3 regions of the Lysinibacillus sp. FN11 genome follow, and region 3 is predicted to be linked to each of the others. Evidence: riboswitches for the same ligand, from Rfam matches in the RefSeq annotation. Region 3 holds a riboswitch; each other region holds the start of a gene.
What was found. Region 3 has a riboswitch for thiamine pyrophosphate ahead of thiW (energy coupling factor transporter S component ThiW). Riboswitches for the same ligand answer to the same signal wherever they lie in the genome.

Region 1 (7,955 bases), 630 kb from region 3:
TGCAAATTGCGCCTCATCATTGGCATCTGCAATTGAGCCTGGGCGTAAACCATCACCTAAGGAAAAAGCAACATCATAAGCTTTCATAATTTCACAGATTTCCTCAAAGTGTGTATACAGGAAATTCTCTTGATGATGATATAAACACCACTGTGCCATGATAGAGCCCCCTCGAGATACAATACCTGTCACACGATTTGCTGTTAGTGGTACATAGCGTAAAAGGACACCTGCATGAATGGTGAAGTAATCCACACCCTGCTCAGCTTGTTCAATGAGAGTATCACGATAAACCTCCCACGTTAAATCCTCTGCTACACCATTTACCTTTTCTAAAGCCTGATAAATTGGCACTGTTCCCACTGGCACTGCAGCATTTCGAATAATCCATTCTCTAGTTGTATGAATATGTTTACCAGTCGATAGATCCATAATATTATCTGCGCCCCATCGAGTTGCCCAGGTCATTTTCTCAACTTCTTCCGCAATGGAAGAAGATACAGCAGAATTCCCGATATTCGCATTGATCTTTACATGAAAATTACGCCCAATAATCATTGGCTCTGCCTCAGGGTGATTAATATTAGAAGGCATTATAGCTCGTCCAGCTGCAATTTCTGAACGTACAAATTCAGGATTCATATTTTCACGAATCGCTACAAACTCCATTTCAGGCGTTATAATCCCCCTTCGTGCATAGTGAAGCTGTGTCACATTTTTACCTTTTTTAGCACGCAAAGGCTTTCTCGTCAACTCAGGGAAGACATTTTCTTGAATACGCGGGTCATCAACATGACGAAAACCATTATCCTCCGGTTTAATGGAGCGTCCCTCATATGCTTCTACATCCCCTCGCTCTTGAATCCATGCATTTCGTAAGGCAGGTAAACCTTTCGTAATATCTACTTGGTAGGCTGGATCTGTATAGGGCCCACTCGTATCATATACTCGAATAGGAGCATTTTCTTCATTTCCAAAACTGCCTGTTGTCGGACTTAATGCAATTTCTCGCATAGGTACTAGAATATCTGGGCGTGATCCTTCCACATATACTTTTTTGCTTCCTTCAAAGCTAGACATAATGGTAATATTCTTTTCACTAATTGCTGACATGAGCTACTTCTCTCCCTTAAATTTATTTTGATATAAGGACCGATTCTAGCTCACCCCAACAATCCAAAAAATAAAGGCCGAATCCAAAATAATTATTTGGATCCGGCCACGAATGTAAAGGTCTATTGATTGCATACTCTGCAATAGCTTCTTAACTTTCCCACGCTGGTATGAGCCAGATCAGGTCCAAAGGGTCAAGAAACTTCGTAGCGTTTCCCTCTCAGCCTGACTCATCAGACTCCCCTAGTTAATACTATTTAGTTTGATGCTAGTGTAGCAGATAATACTAAGAGATGGAAGTTATTTTTTATCTTACTAGGTAAATAATACTTCCGCAAAATAGATCACAATGGTTACAGTTATACAGCTTACAATGGTAGAAAATAAAACAGCTTGCGCGGCTGTTGCTGATTCTACATCATATTCCAATGCTAGACTAGAACTATTACGGGATGTTGGAAAGGCACTAGCTATAAACAGTGATTGTGCGACGACTCCATCTAATCCCAATATATAAATAATGGCTAATGCAACAGATGGTCCAATAATTAATCGCGTAAAACAGCTGATAATGACGGTTTTATTAAACATTGATTTCATCTCTAGTTGTGATAATTGTGCACCTAAAGTAATTAAGGCCACAGCAATAAATCCATCTGCCACATGTTCTACTGGTATTTTGATAAACTGTGGAATACCGATACCAAAATAGTTCATAGCGGCACCTATAATCAGCGCATGAATAATAGGCATTTTAAAGAAATCCTTGATGATTGTCATACCCGACTTTGTAGAAGAAATTAAATTGTATAATCCATATGTATACGTAGTCATATTTTGAAAGATTACGAGCATGACCTGAATGGCTACTCCAATAGGTTGCGTGGCAAATATCATTTGAGCAACTGGAATACCGTAATTGCCAGAGTTAATAAGCACCACACTATTTTTAAAGACAGCTGCCTCTGTTCTAGCTAAACCTAGCCCTTTTGCCATAAAATGACTGAGTAACATTTGACTACCGATAAAGAGTATAATAAATAATCCGACCTCTCCCAGTACCGATAACTCCACATGTGTTTCATATAAATTTACAAAAACAGCTGCCGGCATAAAGCAATATGTAATAAGCTGAGACAATGCTTTTAAATTAAAGCGAAATTTCTTTTGTAGGATAGCGCCTATTACAAGTAACACTAAAATAGGAACAACAATTTGAAAGAAAATCATTCCGAGATACATCATTTCAATGTCCCCCTTCCAGTGTTAATAGTAGTGTTGAATTCCTTCTAGGTCAATTTCTCTAACTTTCACAATAAAAGAAGACTGCCTCTATATTGAAGGCAGCCTTTGCTTTTAAACAAGCTTAAATCGATTTACAACTTCTTGTAGCTCGTTTGAAATATCGTTCATATTTTGAATAGACTCTGCTACTTTTTGTAATTCTGCTTGTTGATCCATTGCAGAAGCACTTACTTGTTCCGCAGAGGCTGCTGTTTGCTCTGAAATAGCCGAAATACTTTGGATAGCCATGATTGCCTGATTTTTATGCTCTAACATGCTAGATAGTTTATTCATTAATTCACTAATAGAATTTGCAATTGAACCTGACAAGTCACTGCTATCTTTAAACGCTAGTTGCGTGCTTTGTACTGACTCATTTTGAGATTGCATTAAATCTGCATTAGATGCAATAACAGCAACCGTTTGCTGAGAATTTTCAAGAATGCTTTCTACTGTACTCTTAATAATTTCTGTTTCATTTTTAGATTGTTCTGCTAGCTTTCTAACTTCCTCTGCAACTACAGCAAATCCTTTACCATGCTCACCAGCACGTGCAGCCTCAATACTTGCATTTAAAGCTAGCAGATTTGTCTGCTCGGTAATGCTTTGGATCGAAGCAATAATCTGATTAATATTGGCAATATTAGAAGCTAATGATTCCATTTGCTGCTGGATACGCCCATTCATTTCATTTGTCTCCATATTACGTACTCTTAAACTTTCAACTTCATGCAATCCTTTTTCCGTTGTTACACCTGTTTTATGAGATAGCTCATCCATTTCATTAGAAAGAGCCGTAATGGCATCAATCTGATCTGATAAATCCATCATTCGATAATTTGTTTCTTCTGTATCCTCTGACTGCTTCGAAGCTCCTTGTGCAATCTCGTTGATAGCTACAGAAACCTCCTGACTAGAAGCAACTACCTCGTTAAATGCCTCATTTACCTGATTAGAAGATTGGTTCAATAACCTCGTGGAATTTAGTACAGTTTGAATCGCACTATTGGTTTTATCTAACATATTATTATAAGCCACAGCCACTGCACCAATTTCATCAGGCTTAATATATTGCTCTTCTACCTTTTGTGTTAAATCCCCTTCGGCTGCAGTTTCAATCGATGCACGTAAAAATTTAAGTGGCTTTAGTTGTTTATAGATGAATAACACACTTGCAGCGGTCATCAAAACCACCATAATAATAGAAGCAATAATCGTAAATACAAATACATGATTATATGTTTCTAGAATCTTTGATTCAGCTAACACGACTTGAACAATCCATGTTTCGTCAATACCCTCTAAAATCATTGGAGCAAAGACATTATATGCCTTTTCCTTCAGTTGATTAGAGTCAACGTACATACTTGTTAGCTCACCATTTTCCATTGTCTTACTAATACTTGTCCAAGTAGGATCCTCTTGCATATTGCGCCCAACTAGCTCTTCACCAAAACTGTTAGCTGTTAGCACACCTTTATTCGTAATAATTGCCGCATAACCGCCTTCAGGGGCATTCGATTTTGTTAAATCATTTAAAAAATCTATTGATACATCGGCTGTCAATACACCGAAAAATGTTCCGGAGGCATTGATTAATGGCACCGAAATCGTTGTCATTAATACGGATTGTCCGTTTACATTATAATCATAAGGCTCTGTCAAAACTGCACGTCTCTCTTCTTTTGGTACCCAATACCATTCAGAAACACTCTTATCATCAATACCTTCGATTAGAGCAGTCGTGATATCATTTCCGTTCTTACTTAAATAAGGGATAAAACGTTTTTTAGTATCTACTAAAGAAGTCTCAGTTGGTTCTAAAATAATAGAATTTTGCTCAAAGATTGCTCCTACTCCAAGAATGTCATTATTGCTAGCTAAATTGTTTTCCATTATGTCTATGACACCTTTGGTAGACAACGTATTATTCTTCTCCATGCTTTCTATGATACGTTTTGTTGTTTGTAATGTCGTATTGGCTTTCTTAAAGCGTTCACTCATAATAGCTGCAGAAGATTCAGCTGTTTGTAATGTTCCATGCTCTGCGTCTTCAACACTTTGCTTTTTTATAATAATCCCCGTTATGACAGTATAGGATAAAAATAAAATGAGAAATAATCCTATTATAAGGGAAGAAAGTTTTAAGGCAATCCCTCTTGATTTTTTCATAACTAACACCCCCACTTTTATACTAATAATAATGGATGGATGATTGTATCACAATAAATTATTTAGCGAATAAAGTAGAAAATTTACAGAATTATAGAGAAAAATGCCGATACTTCGCCAAACATTTATTTTTCAATACAAAGGACTAATGGCTTATTTGAATTGAGATTCATAGTAAAACATCCTCTTCGAATTCTAAATTATAGAAGAATATGATATATTAACTACTAAATAGAATGATTGGAGTGACTTACATGAAAAATAAAGCGCTATCAACATTAATGGCCACGGCTATTACAGCGACACTAGTATTACCAATGTCTACTGCGAATGCCACAACATCTCAAATTCAATCAAATTCATATGAGACGCATGTAGCAGCAGCAAAAAAAGTAATAGGTGAATCCGTAACGATCAAAAATATTACAAAAGATACTGTAATAACATCTAACGGTACATTTAGAATTCATTCGGCATTAAAGCCCCTATTTGATACTTCAAATAAAACAGCCTTAACCAATGCCCGAGCAACTATTGTAGTGAAAAATGGTCAAATTACGGACGTTACCTCATTAATATTAAACAAAGCAGGTACAAGCAAAAAATCTGTCTATTTTGATGGAGGTGACGCACAAATCTCGGGAGATCTTACTGTAAACGCTGATTATATAAAGATTCAAGATGTTAGTGTGGATGGTCAGCTTATCATTACAAATAGAGTAAAAAAAGCCGTTACACTCGATGAAGTAGCAGTAGATGAAACAATTACACTAAAACCAATTGTAACGAAAAAGGTAAGTTGGCTATACGTTACTTTAATCGATATGAAATCATCAAACATCAATTTGGGACGTACTAAAGTCAATGTTTCTTCTGACCAAATTCTATCCAAAGTAGATGTAGTAGGTAAAGTGGAATCTTTTGAAGCAATGACTAATATAGAAAAGCTTACAATTGATGTAGCAAAAGATTTTAACCTTTATGGTGAGGGTAAAATTGAGCAAATTGTTGTAAAAGGCGGTACTAAAGTAGCTTTAGATTCAGGACATTTGGTAAACAATGTACAGGTGGACGATAGTCGTGTCTCCGTGACGCTTCCTGTCATTGATAAAAAAGAACTTAATACACTTATCGCATCCCCACCATATGTACAAGTATCTGTAAATGGCTACGATATTTTAAATACGGACAAATGGACAACACAAGCAGACCGCACAGTGTTTGATTCTGCTGTAGCAAGTGCGAGAGCTGTAGCAAATAATTCAAATGCTTCACAAGAACAGGTGAAAAATGCCATCATTCAGTACAAAAATGCACTAGCAGTCTACCAAGCTGCTCAAAAGAGTGGTACAAAATATGGTTATGGCGATAAAGCTTCACTACAATCTTTAATTAATTCTGTTCAATATGTTACGGTTTCTTGGGACGGATCAAATGTACCTTATAATTCCCCGTGGACTACACAAGCAGAAAGAAACGCAATAGAATCTGCTGTTTCATCTGCTCAAGCAGTTGTTAATAATTATTATGCCACTCAAACGGATATTGCCAATGCCATCAATAATTTAAACAATGCTATTTGGACTTATAAGAGTGCTAATAAGTATGGTAATAATGGGTATTATGTGGATAAAGCTAATTTACAAACAAGTGTTACTGCTGCGTATTATGAACTTCAAAATGTAACAGTTTCCACAAGCGGAACTGGGGTAGATGTTACTAACGGAATAAGATGGACAAAAGCTGTTGATCGAAGTAACTTTGAGGCTGTAGTTCAACAAGCACAATATATACTAAATGATCCTAATGTGTATCAATATCAAATTAATGACATGTATAACACTTTAAACCAAGCAATAGAAACTTATAGAAAAGCACAAAATGTAGGAACTATTAGCAATTAGGTTTTGCTATGTTGTCAAAACCTAAATCTCTTTTAGCATAACGAAGGACTCTACCTATTGTAGAGCCCTTCACTATTTAATAATTCTTTTTTAACTAAATGAATTCGTTTGCAACATTGTATTCATCTGCTTCCACCTACGATACCAATCCTCAACCTCCTCACTCGGTTCCACTGCCAAATGCTCTTGAAGCATCTTTTTTAACAGCCAATATTGCTCCTAAACAGCAGCTGAATTATTCAATAGCTCATAAAGCTTCATTAAGTAAAATAGTTATCTTCTGCATCAGCGAATAGTTTTGCACTTTTTCCTGCACTTTTATAGCAGCAATGTAACTTTCATTTCTTATGTAAAACTCACTTAGTTGCTGAGCATGGTGGAACCATAGTCTCCTTAAACGTTCTCTTTCACTTTCCGCCCATATATAATCACAATCTCCTAAATAATCACCCGTATCCATCTGGAATACTTGTTCATGTTCATTGACTGTTGTCTGCTGTATTGGTGGTAACAATTTTAAGCGAGATAGCCATTGTTCTACATCCACTACAACATTTTCAACTACTAGTTTGTAGCCAGAACTTAGCAAAGGACTTGAAATTTTTACGCCCTCAACCCCATAGTTTTTCAATGTTTTCCGTATTGTATAAATGGCTGTATAAAGTTGTTTTGGCGCTTTATCAATATCAGACTCTGGCCAAAATAACTCTAGAATCGTATCACGGTAAATCATTTCATTTTTATGCTCTAGCATGTAGGCAAATAGTTCCTTTGCTTTAGAAGTTCGCCATTTAATCGGTTGTGTACGACCATCTGGTAAAACAACATGAAGACCACCAAGAAGCTTGATTAGTGTTAGTTTGGGTGTAATTTTTTTGCTTTATTATTAATTTGTTCAGCAGTTCTATAGTTTTTTCTAAACGTGAAATTTGTACAGGTTTTAATAGATAATCAATAGCATGTAGATTAAATGGATCAATAGCATACTGATCAAACCCTGTAGTAAAAACAATTTCAACATTAGGTACTATTTCTTGAATCTTTTCACCCAATGCTAAACCGTCCATATCAGGCATGACAATAACTAAAAACACAACATTTGGTTGAAGGATCACTTAACCCAAAAAAGACTAGGCTTACAAAAAGCCAAGTCTTTCTCGGTTTATTTAAGATTTAAGACATTGACAAGATTACAAATAATAGCTTACTACACTCTTCTAAACAAATCCTGGACAAGTTAAGTAATTGAAAAATCAGCCACCATACCAATAACTTACTTGTAGATTTGGTTCATTTAGCAATCCCTTATTAAAAAATAAAGAACTAGATCATAGCCTATCTAGTCCTTCTTCAAATTGTACGTTGTGATTCTCACAATAATCACAACAATAAACTAACATAACCTCCTCAACAATTTCTAAACATTAACAAGCACCTCTTGCCACTAACATTTAATATTTTGAAAGCTGTTTCCCATCTTGA
Region 2 (7,955 bases), 1.6 Mb from region 3:
TTGAAGATGGAAATAAACAATAAAATTATTTCTTGATACATTAATAAAAGAACAAGTGCCTATCCTCACTATGTGGAAGATAGGCACTTATTATTCTATTCATCCTCTAAACGTGCATACATATAGTGATCTATCCAATGACCATTGATATACAGTAGCTTTCTTAGCAGACCCTCCTGCTGGAATCCAGCCTTCTCTAATACACGCATGGAGGCAGTATTTTGTGTCGATACATAGGCCTCTACACGATGCAGACCAATTTGTTCAAATGCAAATCGGACCACCATATTCACAGCTTCTGTGACAATGCCCTTTCCAACATAAATCTCATCCATCGCATAGCCAACAAATGCACTCGAGTATGGTAAGCGTTTGACAGCATAAAGTGCAATATGCCCTATTAGATTATTTGTACCATGCTCAAAAATACCAAAAGTAAATTCACGCTTTGACTCCATTAAATAGAGGCTTTCTTGAATTTTTTTGTATTGAGCATCGACTGTATAGTATTCAGGTCTTTGAAGTGGCTCATAAATAGACCAAAAGTATTTATTACGGCTTACGAGGCCCGTTAAACTTCGTGCATCTTTTTCTTGGAATGTGCGGATGTAGCATTTTTCCCCCTTTATTGTTACCACATTCCCACCCTTTTTTCTTAATAGATTCCAAATTTTAAGCAACATTTCTCCACACTAGCCTTCCAATAAAAATCAATACATTTCTCTTTGTTACATTGGCTATAAACTCTATTTATATTTCATTGTATGTAAAAAAACAGGCTGCTACAACCAAAACAGCTTATGTCTTATTGTCATAGCAGCACAATTTAATTATTTAGTTTTTTGTTCTTTCTTTTTCTCGTTTACTATTTCTAAGCTGGAGGAATCAGCATCTTCTAGTTGTGTATTGTCTAATACATTTGTTAAATGAAGACCACGTCTTTGAGCCTCTCGTTCAATGTGTGCAATAGTTTCCTGTAGCACCTGAACACGTGCATACTTTTTGTCATCTCCAGCGACTAAGATCCATGGTGCATCTTTTTTATCTGTCTTTTCAAACATCGCATTTGCTGCATCAATATACTGAGGTGTTTTATCTCGATTGCGCCAATCCTCGGCTGTTAACTTCCAAGATTTGTAAGGGTTTTGTTCACGTTCTTTAAAGCGTTTTAATTGCTCCTCATCTGAAACATGAAGCCAGAACTTAATAATTATGTAATCTCCTGCAGTTAAAATCTTCTCGAAATTATTAATTTCTTCATAAGCACGAGACCATTCATCCTTTGTTGCGAATCCTTCGATGCGTTCTACTAATACGCGACCATACCACGAGCGATCAAAAATAGCGATTTGCCCATGTTGAGGCAATTTTCTCCAAAATCGTTGTAAATAATTGTAGCGTAATTCATGAGCTTGAGGGGCAGAAATAGGATGTACAACATAACCGCGGGGATCGACACGTTCGATTAATCGTTTAATAGCGCCACCTTTACCAGCCGCATCCATTCCTTCGAATACCAAGATCAAGCCAATCTTGTTTTTTAATAAAAATTGTTGTGCATTCAACATTTCATATTGGAGTACTTTTAATTTCTTTTTATACATCTTTTTGTCTAGTTCAACAGTTAGATCTAGATTCTTCAAATTTTGTGTCATGAAACTTCACTCCTTTTATTTGGCTATTCTTATTGTACTAAAGAAATATATGGATGCCTATCAGACATGGTAAATTGTAGGTATTAATAGTAAAACAACACGATACATTGTTGGAAATTTCCGTTATAATAAAAAAAGTGACAGTACTATACTTATTTGTCTTTTCCCTATACAATCTAACACGAAGGGAGAGGAAAACATGCCTCGGTTTATCATGATGACAATCTCTTATCTTGTCTCAATCATCCTAACCTTTTCATCCTTTTTCGTGAACATCAACGGTCAATCTTCGCTAGAAATCGCTAATCGTTTTTCTGTAGTATTTGCACCAGTTAGTGTAAGTCATGTAATTTGGATTGTCATTTATTTTTTACTCGGTTATTGGTTAGTTATGAACATGAAAAAGACAACTTTGAAACAGTCTGCGCTTTTTAGTTGCATAAATATATTACAAGCATTAATGATATATGTCTGGCACCATGAGTTATTTATTGTTTCTCTTGGCATTACATTACTCTTAGTCTTGTATTTGTTTATGTTGTATAATACGTACCCTCTTCAGAACAAATCCTTGTTTGGTCGTATTCCTTTCTCTATTTATTTAGCATGGATGACATTTATTTTTATCACAAATACAAGCTTTACGTTAACGGCTTATGGTTGGAACGGCTTTGGTCTTAGTACGCCTCTTTGGGCAGTGATTTTACTTACTTTAGGAGGAGCCATTGCGCTACATATCCGTTTCCATCACTTTGATGTTATGTATCCAAGTGTTTTTATTTGGGCTTATATTGGAATCGCCATACATAATGGTTTTGATGAGCTACTTGTCACTACAGCCGCTTTATTTTTATGCGGTGTTCTCTTTGTTGGCATTTTATTTATTAAAAAAAATCCTGCCTACCAAAAATAATTTGGTTAGCAGGATTTTTTCATTGCATCCTATTCTTCGTCTAATGACGTTAAGATAATTGGTTTATCTTTTGTTACAATGACTGAATGTTCGATTTGAGCTACAAGTGATTTATCAGGTGTCACGAATGTCCAGCCATCACCTGCTTCTACGATATGCTCTGCATTTGCTGAGATAAATGGCTCAACCGCAAGGACCATACCTTCTTTCATAATAGTAGAATCCCATGCATCGTAATAATTTAAAATATGGTTTGGTTCATCATGTAAAGATTGACCTAAGCCATGACCTGTTAAATTCATAATAACAGTTAACCCATTAGCATTTGCCTCGCGTTCAACAGCTTTACCAATTTGATTTAATTTAGATCCAGCCTTTACTTTTGTCATTGCTCGATCAAAGGCACTTTTAGCAACACGGCAAAGCTTTTCTTTGTCCTCATAGCCATCACCCACAACAAATGAAATACCTGTGTCAGCAAAATAGCCATTTAAAGAACCAGAAACATCAATATTTACGATATCTCCTTCTTGAATAACACGCTTTCCTGGAATACCATGTGCTACTTCTTCATTGACACTAATACATGTATACCCTGGAAAATCATATTCTCCCTTTGGTCCTGAAATAGCGCCAGCCTCTGCAAACATGCGACCAGCAATTTCATCAAGCTCAAGTGTTGTAACTCCTGGCTTTGTTGCAGCTTTCATCGCTTCGCGAATTTCAGCACAAATGCGTCCTATTTTTTTAAAAGCTTCAATCTCTTCTTGCGTTTTTACAATCATGTATAACGTCCCTTTCATCTAATATCTATTCTTTAATATAACATAACTTTTTATGCGTATAACGATAAACGCTTTAAATATTGTATGCTTTCCTACTTTGCAAAGTGCTAAAAGAGCTATTCACGATAAAAAAGCCCCTCCACTCATGTGAAGGGACTTGCATTAAGCTTTTCTTTGCATTAATTGTGGAGCGGCTGTGAATAAAAGAACACCAACGATTGCCGTTAAAATGGTTGCTGGTAGCATATATGTACCATTGTAGATGATGGAATAGATCCATGCATTTTGGTCACCGGCATATTCGGCAAAAAATACAGCACCAGCAATTGTATGTGCTGTGTATCGTAAGAAGCCTGCGAAAACGGTACCTATGATTATATAAAGTGCCATTTTTGTTTTGTTCATATGTTTAGCAGCGTCTAACACTGGTCCACGAACAACCGCCGCTAATCCTACAACTGTAAAAGCAACTCCATAATCCAAGAATCCTTGTAGCCAGTGCACAATCGTAGCACCAAACATGGTTTGCATTACACCTACGAGTAATCCAGTTGTTAGCCCAGCTACTAAGCCCCAGCGAAATGCTATTAACATAATTGGTACCATAACAAGACTAACTGAGCCGCCTTGTGCCCATACTTTAAAGGAAACCTGATCCAGTACGAGACCAATCGCTGCAAAAATCGCAATCTCCACTAGCATTAATAGTCTTTTTTTGTCCATACATATTCTCTCCTTTGTTCCGATGTAGGATACAAGAGCAGGAATAGAAAAGCGCTGATATGTCTCTTTCTGACACCTTTTTTCCTTTAAGGACGAAAAAACGATGTCAGGACAGAGCCTCACATCGTACAAGTGTCGGTTTCTATCCACATCCCTACGCAAGCGTTAACTTACAGGTTCGAAGAGTCAAGGCATTACGTGCCCAGTCTCAGCTGACATCATCAGCTCCCCTTGTGGTCGTTACATCTGAATTTATTTGAACAATCTCATTGTACGCAAAGGATTGAAGGATTACAACCTTCCATACATCATTTTTTTGAAACTTTGCTGTTTTTCATGCGTAAATATTTAAAAAGGAGGTACAACTATGGAGAATCAAAAAATTTTAGCTGCCTTTAGTTATCTTAGTATTTTCTTCGCCCCTTTTATCGTTCCATTAATTGTATATTTTGTGACAAAAGACAGTGATGTAAAAAGCCATTCGATTCGTGCACTTGTCTCTCATTTAATACCTTTTGTTTTTGGCATTCTATTCTTTATTGTCTTTGTTTTTTCTACATTTAGTTTAGATCCAACCTCCAATAACAAGACGGTGATGATTATTTGGTTTGCTTCATTCGCCATCTATGCTCTCGTCTCACTAGGTATTGTGATTTGGAATATAATTCAGGCTGTTCGTGTTATCCGTTAATGTTTTATTTTTAAGTGAAACAGGTAGTAGTAATTGTAAAAGGAGCTGTTTTGGGATGAAAGTATCAAACGTTGTAAAAACTGCCGTCAAGTTAGCACCTATTGTTATTCCTATCGTAAAAAAAGTAATGGCTGCAAAAAAGGGCACAACACCTAATACCACCACTCGAAAAAAATAAAACGAAGGCGTATTCCTATACGCCTTCGTTTTATTTCACTTCAAAATGGGTTTGACTATGGCCATTCAATGTTTTTTCCACGTGTAAAACTGCTGGCATCGCAGATTTCAATTCAGGCACATGAGAAATAACGCCAATCATACGACCAGAATCCTGTAAATCAATTAATGTATCAATTGCTTTATTTAGTGATTCCTCATCGAGTGAGCCAAAGCCCTCATCAATAAACATCGTTTCAATATGAATATTACCTTGGAAGCTTTGAATCACATCTGCCATCCCCAATGCAAGGCTCAATGAAGCATTAAATTTTTCGCCACCTGATAAAGTTTTGACATCTCGTAATTGATCCGTATAAGCATCATAAACATCAAGACCAAGGCCACTTTGCTTCGCATGCTTTTCTAATCTATCTGAACGTCTAAGCTCGAATTGACCGTTTGATAAATGATACAGACGTATATTGGCAGCTTCTGTAATTTGATCTAAGTAGTTAATTTGTATATACCGCTCAAAGGATAGCTTTTTCGAGTTTTGTCCATTTAATAATCCATAGAGCTCCTTTACTCGCCCTGCTTCTTGTTCAAGTAAATGAAGCTCTTTCGCTATTTCTTCCACCCTTTCACTAAAGCCTTGGCATGCTTGTATAAAGCCATTCATCTGTTGCAAACGTTTAAATGCTTCCTCATAGGAAATTCGATGCTGTTCTACTCTTGCTTCAAGCGCCTCTAAATCTTGCTTCTCTTTCCCTTGAAGATAGGTAGCCCCTTCGGTAATCTGGATTTGCAACGTGTGTACTTGTAAAGCATAGTCACTGCATGCTTTTCGAAGTGCATCTAATTGTATGGCACTCCGTTTAGCAGTAGCATAAGCCTCATAGCTTTCGAAACCTAATTCTTGCATATTTGCTGTAAATTGCTGAAGCTTTTCATTCATTTTAAGCTGTAATTCCTCAAAGGACTGTTTGGCAATTTCTACAGTTAGTGTTGCATTGCTAGCTGTTTCCTTTGCTGCATGCAAATTTTCCTGACTCACTTGCCAACTTTTTTGAAGCTCTTCTTTCTGTTTTCTAACTTCATTCAGTTGTTGCTTTAATTGCTGTAAAGTTGGTAAATTAGGGGGCATCTGCTTAAGTTGTTCGTCTACAACCGCTTGTAATTTTGTCCATTCTTTTATCTGCTCTGCTAAATATTGCTCTAGCTTCATATGTTTATTTCGTAGCTGTTCTATTCGCTCATGCTGATGCTTTATTTTCAATCGCACATCAGCTAATTGATGTTGAATAATTTTTAATGCAGCAATCTCTTGTTCCACTTCATGTAAAGTAGCGGTGATCTGTGATTGGTCTTCTTGTTTAATATGCTGTGCCTCAAGTTGTTGCCATGTATCTTGAAGAAGTTGCTGCGCTGATGCTAAAAATGCCTCTTTCTCTAAATACTTACGCTCGTCTGATGATGCCTTCGCTCTTAATGCTTCCACTTGAGCAAGCTCAATAACTTCCAGTTGTTCATTGTGCGCTTTCTGATGTGTCATACTACCACAAACAGGACAGGCTTCTCCTTCCTTCAGCTGTTCTGCTAAAATACTAACTTGACTCGTCAGCCACCGTTGCTGCAAAAGTTGAAGAGCCTCTTTACTATCTTGATAGAGACTGTCTGAAGCAACTACATCCTGCTTAGCTAACTCTACGGCATATTTATATTTCTCCGCTTGCTTGATTAAAGCAACTTGTTCCCGTAGTTTCGGTAATTGCTCTAAATAGCTTTCATAGGGTTCAACCTGTTTTTCATAGCCTTCTAACGATTGAGAAAAATGCTGGAATTGCTCTTGTTCATTTTCCAAAAGTTTGAGGTTATCATTTACTGCTCGTTTTGCATTTTCAGCATATTGCTCCGCTATTTGCAGCTGCTGTATATTGTTTTCATAGGCTTCAAATTTCGGCAATAGCGCTAGCATCTGCATTTCCTGCTGTAAGACTTGCTGTCGTTCAGATTCTTTAGCCTGCTCTATCTCATATTTTTCTTGTGCGTCTTGCAACTTTTCTTGTGACTGCTGTTGCTTAACCTTTGCTTGTTGAAAAGCTAGTTCTTTTACATTCAGTTCAGCACGTAAATCCTTGCATTGTTGTTCGAGTAGCACAAGTCGCTCTGCTTGTTCTGCTAAAGCAATCTCCTTCTCCTTTGCTTGGTATAAATCCTGCTGTTGTAAAAGCATTTGCAGCCGTTGCTGTCGAGTAGCTTGTTCATCAAATTGCTCATTTAGCGTTTTTGCTAAGCGATAATATTCCTGCTCTTTTTGATGAAGGCTATATGCTTCTTCATAGTATGACTGTTCATTTTCTCCACATTTCTTATAGTAGCTAAGCTCCTCATCAAGTGCCTCTGTTAGTTGATGTAAATTTTCCGTATTATCAGCAATCAATGTGAATAAAGCGGAAGAACGCTGTGGTAAGGCGCCCACAATTTGACCAAGTAAATGTTCTTTTAATTGTTTGGCACGTTCAAGATCCCTTTCTGCTTCTTTACGCTTGGCATCAAGCTTTTTTGCCATGACACCGAAACGATCTGTTTTAAAGATTTTCCGTAAAATTACTTCTTTATTTGTTGAATCAGAGGTTAATAGTTTTCTAAATTCACCTTGAGGTAACATGACAATTTGGCTAAATTGATCTTTTGTGAGACCTATAATTTCCTGCAATTTCTTATCGACTTCAAGCGTTTGCTGTTTCTCTACAATGCTATAATCCAGCTTTCCCTCTTTTACTTCTGCTAACTCTACTTTCTTTCCAGTAACCGTTTTATTTTTTTCTTTAATATGACCTGGCTGTCGTACTATTTGATAGACTTTTCCATGCATTTCAAAGACGAGTTCTACAGCTGTATAAACTTCATCATGTGCAAAACCGCTTCTTAGTAAAGCTGTATCCTGTCGATCCTCCCCACTACCTGATCCGTAAAGAGCATAGCAAATAGCATCGAAAATGGTTGTTTTACCTGCACCAGTTTTTCCA
Region 3 (7,955 bases):
AAGGGGAGGCTTCAGGAAAAACAGCAGACGATGTGATTGATGTTATTTTAGAAAAAGTTCAGCAAGGTATTAGCAAGTGACAGCAAAATACTTATTGCCCCAAGACTGGTTAGCGAAAATCAGTCGCTTCCAAGTAGCGACGGCCTCCAAATTACGCGGACAACATAAGGGCTCGCACCGTTCTCAACGCTTCGGGGCATCCCTTGATTTCTCGGATTTTCGAGAATACCATTTAGGTGATGATGTACGCCAAGTGGATTGGAACGTCTTTGCTCGTACAGATAAATACTTTATTAAAAGGTTTTTAGATGAGCAAGAGATGCGTGTACATATTCTACTTGATGCTACCAAATCAATGGGGCAACATGCTAAGTGGTTATTTGCTCGTCAAATTGTGGCCTCCCTCGGTCTAATGGTATTAGGTCGAGATGATCGTCTATCCTTTTCTTTTGTCCAAGATGAAGTGAAGCCACCATTTCGACGGAAGGGTACCATGTATCGCCGAGCTTTTTTACAGCTAGTAACAGATATAGAGGAAGCTAATTACTCTAATCGTTTTGCCAAGGATGCACTTAAAGCTTTACCTAAAGATAGTACCGTATTATTCATTGTTACAGATGGATTAGAGCCAATTGAGGAATGGGAACAGCTATTAAAAAGGCTACCACGCTACGCTGGAGATGTTCGTATTTTGCAAATTGTAACGCAAGAAGAACTGTCACCAAATTATTCGGGTGATGTACGTCTCCTTGATCGTGAAACAGGTAATGATGTGAATGTGACGATGTCCTCTAAAGTACTGGAGTCCTACCATGCAAGACGCATACTACATGAAGAAGAATTTGAAGCCATTTGCCGTCGCTTTGGTGTTCAAAAATTACAATTGAAAGTCGAAGATGGATTGCAACATGCGATTTTCCAGCAATTATTAAAAGCACATTGGATTAGGTGAGGTGAGCCGTATTGGGCTTTAGTCAAATTATATTTAGCTGGACGGCCATCATCCCGGTCATTGTCCTACTTTATTATTTCTTTCGAAAAAAATATACAGAACAAACTGTTTCTTCGACACTTTTTTGGTCGGAGATTATGCAGGAAACTCGAGTATCGCCTTATTTAAAGCATTTACAAAAAAATGCCCTACTATATTTACAGCTGCTTGCTTTACTGCTACTTGTTTTGGCATTAATGAATCCTTATATAAAAAAATCAACCATTGTAGGTGCACAAACCATATTTATTGTAGATACTTCAGCCACAATGCTGGCAGGCAAAGAGCAATCAACCTTTGACGCTCATAAACAGGAAATGCTGAACTTGATGGATGAATTGAATGGTCGACCTGTCACATTAATTACAACTGGCGCTACACCAAAAGCTGTTTTACAGCAAGAAACCAACACGAGTGAAATAAAAAAAGCTATTCAAGATTTACAAGTAACCTATGAAACTGCTGAAATGAATAAGGCGCTGGATGTAGCACAGGCATTTGTGAGCGATACACCAACTTCTATCTATGTTTTTACAGATACACTTGATAAAAAGCAATTACCGATGGACAAGGATTCTGTGAAATGGCTAGTAAGAGGTGCTACAAAAGACTTAACAAATATCGCTATTACACGCTTTGCTGCTACGACAGATGGACAAGCTACGCTGGCACTTGTACAACTCCATAATGATACAAATACCGAGCAAAAGGTAACACTCGCATTGAATAATGCAGAGGGTGAGGAGCTAGTAGCAGAAAGTGTCGTTGTGCCTCCAAATGAAGCCATTACGAAAACATTTAAAGATTTGCCTTTAGCAAAATCCATGACAGCTATTATTGATGCAAAAGATGATTATGACATAGACAATCAACAAACAGTATTACTACAAACGACTACGTCAAAAATTATTGTTGATCAAGGCTTGCATCAACTGATACAAAAAGGTTTTCAAACAGTTAGTAGTGGCGTAAAAATCGTCCCTTCCTTGCAAGTAGCTGACAATCAAGATGCTACAATAATCACAAACCAATCAGCCTTATTGGAAAAGATGGACAACCCCCTCGTATTATTTGGTCGTGATGATGCAGAAAAAGTAGATGCGAATGGGACGGTAAGCACTAGAAGTGATGCATTATTTGCATTTAGTGAACTAAAGGATGTTTATGTTAGTGCTGTTTATCCTGGCTTTGCGGACTATGAAACGATTGCTTCTGTTGGAGAAGAGCCATTCATCCAACGCTCCCCTAAAGGAGATATCGTTGTTTTAGCGGATATTGCTGATACAGATTGGCCCTTACATCCATCATTCCCACTATTTTTATGGAGTACAGAACAGCAGCTAACAGAATCAGTTGGGTCACTTGGGATTTTTTCACCCAATGAACAACGTGCAGTTGCTTTAGCGCAAGGAGACTGGAATGTTTATTCGCAGGAAGACGAATTTCTTTCGTCTGTTACCAAGGGTATGCTAACTGCGCCCAAACAGCCAGGCATTTATATGGTACGCTCAAATAATGAGGAAAAACAATTGATTGTGCAATTGCAAGCCCAAGAACGTGTTATTGAACAAGGAACAAGCTTTACAATAGGTGATATCTCAGACAACGGAAAGGAAGAAGTTTCGATGACCTCTTTCGTGCCTTGGCTAATTGTGATTATTTTACTATTGCTTGTTTCAGAGTGGGAGGTGCAACGACGTCGTGGATTTACGAATTGATATGCCGTTAGTATTGTTGTTACTCCTTCCTTTATTTTTGTATTTTGGATGGACATACTTTCATGAGCGGCAGCGACTCAAAAGAAGTCATATTGTTGTACTTACTATTCGCATAGTGGCAGCAGGCTGTTTAGTTTTTGCACTCGCAGGTCCCTATCTATTATTACCAATAAAAGAAGAACAAATTGTTTATTTAGTAGATCGTTCTGCTTCTATGAATGGTACGGAAGATGAGATGGTTCAGTTTATACAGGAGAGCCTACAATCAAAAAAAGAACCACAACTTGCGGGCATTTATTCATTTTCCTCTACTTTACAAACAGAAGCTATTTTGTCTAAAACATTAAAGGAAGTACCAAAACTAACTGAAATCAAAGCTACCGATCAAACGAATATAGAACAAAGTTTACAGCTTGCTTCAGGGATTATAGATCCTAAAAAAGCAACTCGTCTTGTGCTATTAACAGATGGTAATGAGACAAAGGGAGATGCTTTAGAATTTGCTACGAAGTTGAAAGGTTCCAATATTAGTGTTGATATTAAGCCTTTTAGTCAACCAGTTGTCAATGATGTATCACTAAAAAGCTTTGTATCCCCTCAAGTGGCTTATGTTGGAGAGCAACAACAATTAGTGACAGACATACATGCAACCTCAGCAGGCCAAGGTGAGCTGTTATTATATGAAAATGATGAGCTTATTCATCGAGAGGCAGTTGAGCTGACAGAAGGCACGAATGTGTTTACCTATAAACATGCAGCAACAGCTGAAGGACTTGTAAAATATGAAGCCGTTGTTCAAGTTGGTCAGGATGCTATTTTTGAAAACAATAAGTTAACTAGTGTCACAATGGTTCAAAGTGAACCACATTTATTAATCGTTAATGGTTATGAAACAGCTTCACCCATCGCAGCAGCACTTGGTAGTCAATCCATTGCCTATGATGTTGTAGCGCCTAACAGTCTACCAAATGAACTATCCAGCTATTTGCAATATAATGCTATTATTTTCGACAATGTACCAGGTCATTTAGTGGGTGAAGCAAAAATGAGTGTTATTGAGCAAGCAGTCAAAAACTTTGGAGTTGGTTTTACAATGGTTGGTGGAGAAAATAGTTTTGGTCTAGGCGGCTACTTTAAAACACCGATCGAAACCTTATTGCCAGTGGAAATGGAAATTAAGGGCAAAGAGCAATTACCTTCCTTAGGATTAGTGATTGTACTTGACCGATCTGGCAGTATGCAAGGCTCGAAGCTTGAGCTTGCTAAGGAAGCAGCGGCACGTTCTGTTGAGATGTTGCGAGACGAGGATACATTAGGATTCATCGCCTTTGATGATCGTCCATGGGAGATTATAGAGACAGGGCCTCTTAGCAGTAAAGAAGAGGCTGTGGATACTATTTTATCAGTAACACCTGGTGGGGGAACAGAAATCTATAGTTCATTAGCTAAAGCCTACGAGAACCTTGCTGATTTAAAGCTCCAACGTAAGCATATTATTCTCTTAACAGATGGGCAGTCACAGGCAGGGAACTATGAGGATTTAATTACTGAAGGAAAAGAAGATGGTATAACCTTATCGACAGTAGCGATTGGACAAGATGCCGATGCGAACTTATTAGAAGCGCTTAGTGACATGGGCAGTGGACGTTTCTATGATGTCATAGATGAGCAAACCATTCCTTCTATTTTATCTCGTGAAACTGCTATGATTTCCCGCACCTATATTGAGGACAATCCATTTTACCCTGCAATTTATAATGCAGCAGGATGGAACGTACTGTTTGCTAATGGTGTCCCACAAATGAATGCATACATTGGGACAACGGCAAAACAGGGGGCTACTGTCGTAGCAGAAAGCGAAAAGGAAGATCCTGTGTTAGCGCAGTGGCAATATGGTCTTGGTAAAACATTTGCCTTTACATCTGATTCAACGGGTAAATGGACAGGAGATTGGGCAAGATGGCGAAATTGGGGAGTATTTTGGCAAACACTTATTTCTCAAATGCTACCAAGCTACAATGATGTAGCCTATGATGTAAGATTGGAAGCAGATGGTTCCTTTATGATTACAGACCCTACAAATGAAGCTGCATTTTTAGACATTGTTGCAGTAAATGAAGCAGGGGAGGAGCTAGAAACACAACTTGAAACCATTTCCGCATCCCAAGTTCGAGCTGTAGTACAAGCTGAACCTGGATTAATTTTCTTCCGTGTAGCAGATGAAAAGCAGGCCATCTATCAGGCAGGGCTAAGTGTTCCTTATAGTGCTGAATACGAACTACTCCCTGTAAATAACCAACTGATAGAAGAGTTAACTCAGCGAACAGGAGGCACTGTTTTAAAGGAACCACAAGATGTCTTCCGTGACTTTACGACAAAAGGAGCAGATCGGCAAAATATTGCCACATGGCTACTCTTAGCGAGTATGCTTCTTTTCTTTATTGATATTACCATAAGACGTTTTGGTTGGAATTTCCTAACGAATACGAAGAAAAAAGAGCCGCTGGTTGAGGAAAAAACTCTACAGGCAGAAGACACAAATGTAGCACATTTGTTAAAAGGCATGAAAAAACGATCTTAAAATAGAGGAAGCAGCAGTGCAAACTTAATAGTTTTGCACTGCTTTTTTATATTGTTTGAATAGAGAGTTGTCCCCTTTGTTAGAGCGGGTAAGATGATCTAAAAAGTGGGCTCTTTGCTCATAAGGAGAGAAAGGCGCTCTAAGTTGAGTCATTGCCGCTCATAAAGAGTAGAAAAGCGCTCCAAGTAGAGCCATTGCCGCTCATAAAGTGGAAAAAGGCGCTCTAAGTAGAGGTATTCTCGCTCATAAAGGGAAGAAAAGCGCTCTAACTAAAGTCATCACCGATCATAAAGAGAGATAAAACCCTCCAATCCCTCTCAATAAAGAGAAGAATTAAACCTCTTTACTAGCTCTGTTTTACGCATGCTACTCGCAACCATTACACCTAAAATGGCGCCGATTGTACTTGATGTTAAAAAGGCTGGTAGGAAGAAGAATGCTGCTACAGATGTTCCCATGAATAATTTTGCGTAAGGGACGGCAATAAGTGAAGCCAGAATGCCAGTTCCGATAACTTCTCCGATACCAGCTAACCACATCTTATTGCTATATTTATAGGCAAGGGCAGCACAGAACGCACCGATGATACTACCAGGGATAGCTAGTAGAGAGCCTGTTCCAGTAAAAATACGAATGATGGCAGTGACAAAGGCAACTATAACTGTTGGTACGGGTCCAAGTATAATCGCTCCTATCACATTAATAGCATGCTGAACGGGGTAAGCACGTGCGATTCCTGTTGGGATGGATACGAAAGTAGAGCCTGCAACAGCAATGGCTACTAATAAAGCCATGACTGTTAATTTACGAATTGACATAAAGTTCACTCCTTTTGGTAAAGTTGGTGAGGAAAAATAAAAAGGCCACCCCTTTAAACAATAGGAAGCGGCCTTGCATGTATATAGTGACAACAGCAAGTAGCGCCACTTCCCTCCGCTAGTGTGAACTAGATCAGGTTCAAAGGGTCCGTATATTACCATATACGTCTCAGCCTTTTAAAGACTCCCCTAGTGGTTAAGATTATTCAATTTAGTGAATCAACAATAATGTAACATACTGTTAAAAATAGTCAATGATTTTTCAGACTATTTTGGATCGGGATGCATTAAATGAGGTGCTTTTTTCACTGTCCAGATGAGCGCAAGGAAGAAACAAGCTAATAATATGATAGAACCAAAAATATAGGGGCTATTCATATTCCAATCAAATAATAAACCTGCCAAAGCGGGTCCAATCATATTCCCAAGGCTCATATAGGCATTATTCAAGCCCGCAGCAAATCCCTGCTCTTTTTCTGCAAGTTTTGAGATGAGTGTATTAACAGCTGGACGAATTAATGTCGTTGCTGTAGAGAAAATTGTTGCTACAACTAATATAAGGGCAAAGCCAGAAACAAATAATATTAAGAAAATAGCAACGGATGCAATAAACAAATTAACTAGTACTACTTTCATTTCACCATAACGATTGAACAGTGGTGTAATAATAAACATTTGTACTACTACTCCAAAAGCACCACCAACAACTAATATAATCGCTATATCTACAGGTGTGTAATTAAACTTTTCTGTCACAAATAATGACAATGTCGTTTGGAAATTTGCAATTCCAAACGAGAACACCAGCATAATTATGAGCATAACAAAATAAGGCATATGTATGGAACGAGCCATTTGCTTCGCCAGATTGTCTTGCTTTTGTTTCTGTTGCGCAGTGTTTGGTTTGGTAGAAGGTAATAAAAAGTAAGATAAAATAGATGCTACAATGGCTGCAGCTCCAGCTGTGAAAAATGGGAAATGTAAGCTTACCTTTGCTAAAAAGCCTCCAATACCAGGTCCGATCATAAAGCCAAGAGACATGGCGGCACCCAACATCCCCATACCTTTCCCGCGTTCTTCATAGGTTGTGACGTCAGCGACAAAAGCCATAATAGGAGGTGCAACAAATGCGGAACCTAGACCACCTAAAAATCTTGCTAAAAAGAGCATCCATACATCTGTAGCAAGGCCAAATCCGATTTGTGCAAGACCTGTTACGATAAGACCGAAAATAATTAAATTTTTTCGACCGTACTGATCTGAAAGATTCCCAGCAATAGGAGAAAATACGAATTGAGCTAAGGCGAACGTTGCGATTAGCATACCTAGAACTTGTCCTGCTGCACCAAATATTTTTAAATACTCTGGCATGACAGGAATAATAATGCCAATACTCCCCATTGCGATAAACATATTAAACATTAAAATATACAAAGCCGCCTTATTGGACTTTTGCTGGGTCATCGAATGAACCCCCTTTTTGTAATCAAATATAGTACAGTCTATCATAAAGAATTATTGCTTGGCTAATAGTTAAGATTATCGTACTGGTTCTATATTTAGAATGGTTTTCCACAAAAGTTTTCATCTGCGTACCTAAGGATGATGAAAGAATACATGTTAGTCATAAAAATTGAGGGAGAAGCACTATAGAATCGAGCAACAACAATCGATGGATTTCTCTTATAAAAGGAGAATTAAAAAATTTGTGAGTCTGTCTGTAATGGTCTATAAATTGTAGCGACTGTTATAGTAGTGGCATCAAAATTATGGAATACAAAAAATACACTTATGACTTATTTATTGTTAATACAATGGATAAAGAAAATATAAATTTATGCAGGTTC

Region 1: another riboswitch for thiamine pyrophosphate. It lies ahead of thiC (phosphomethylpyrimidine synthase ThiC); the one in region 3 lies ahead of thiW (energy coupling factor transporter S component ThiW).
Region 2: another riboswitch for thiamine pyrophosphate. It lies ahead of thiT (energy-coupled thiamine transporter ThiT); the one in region 3 lies ahead of thiW (energy coupling factor transporter S component ThiW).

The regions. Positions count from the first base shown of each region.
Region 1 is NZ_CP102383.1:4,553,323-4,561,277, reverse strand. It holds gene thiC (phosphomethylpyrimidine synthase ThiC) at 1-1,113, opposite strand, end outside; TPP riboswitch at 1,254-1,368, opposite strand; gene NP781_RS23835 (AEC family transporter) at 1,429-2,358, opposite strand; gene NP781_RS23830 (methyl-accepting chemotaxis protein) at 2,470-4,569, opposite strand; gene NP781_RS23825 (S-layer protein) at 4,824-6,473, shown strand; gene NP781_RS23820 (AfsR/SARP family transcriptional regulator) at 6,721-7,227, opposite strand; gene NP781_RS23815 (LytR/AlgR family response regulator transcription factor) at 7,265-7,525, opposite strand.
Region 2 is NZ_CP102383.1:3,593,584-3,601,538, forward strand. It holds gene NP781_RS19070 (beta-class carbonic anhydrase) at 1-23, shown strand, start outside; gene NP781_RS19075 (GNAT family N-acetyltransferase) at 96-683, opposite strand; gene NP781_RS19080 (polyphosphate kinase 2 family protein) at 831-1,655, opposite strand; gene NP781_RS19085 (TspO-related membrane protein) at 1,855-2,568, shown strand; gene map (type I methionyl aminopeptidase) at 2,598-3,353, opposite strand; gene thiT (energy-coupled thiamine transporter ThiT) at 3,516-4,076, opposite strand; TPP riboswitch at 4,211-4,318, opposite strand; gene NP781_RS19100 (magnetosome magnetite crystal formation protein family) at 4,444-4,767, shown strand; gene NP781_RS19105 (hypothetical protein) at 4,823-4,945, shown strand; gene NP781_RS19110 (AAA family ATPase) at 4,976-7,955, opposite strand, start outside.
Region 3 is NZ_CP102383.1:279,619-287,573, forward strand. It holds gene NP781_RS01245 (AAA family ATPase) at 1-80, shown strand, start outside; gene NP781_RS01250 (DUF58 domain-containing protein) at 77-952, shown strand; gene NP781_RS01255 (vWA domain-containing protein) at 964-2,709, shown strand; gene NP781_RS01260 (VWA domain-containing protein) at 2,693-5,290, shown strand; gene thiW (energy coupling factor transporter S component ThiW) at 5,608-6,108, opposite strand; TPP riboswitch at 6,202-6,309, opposite strand; gene NP781_RS01270 (MFS transporter) at 6,376-7,572, opposite strand.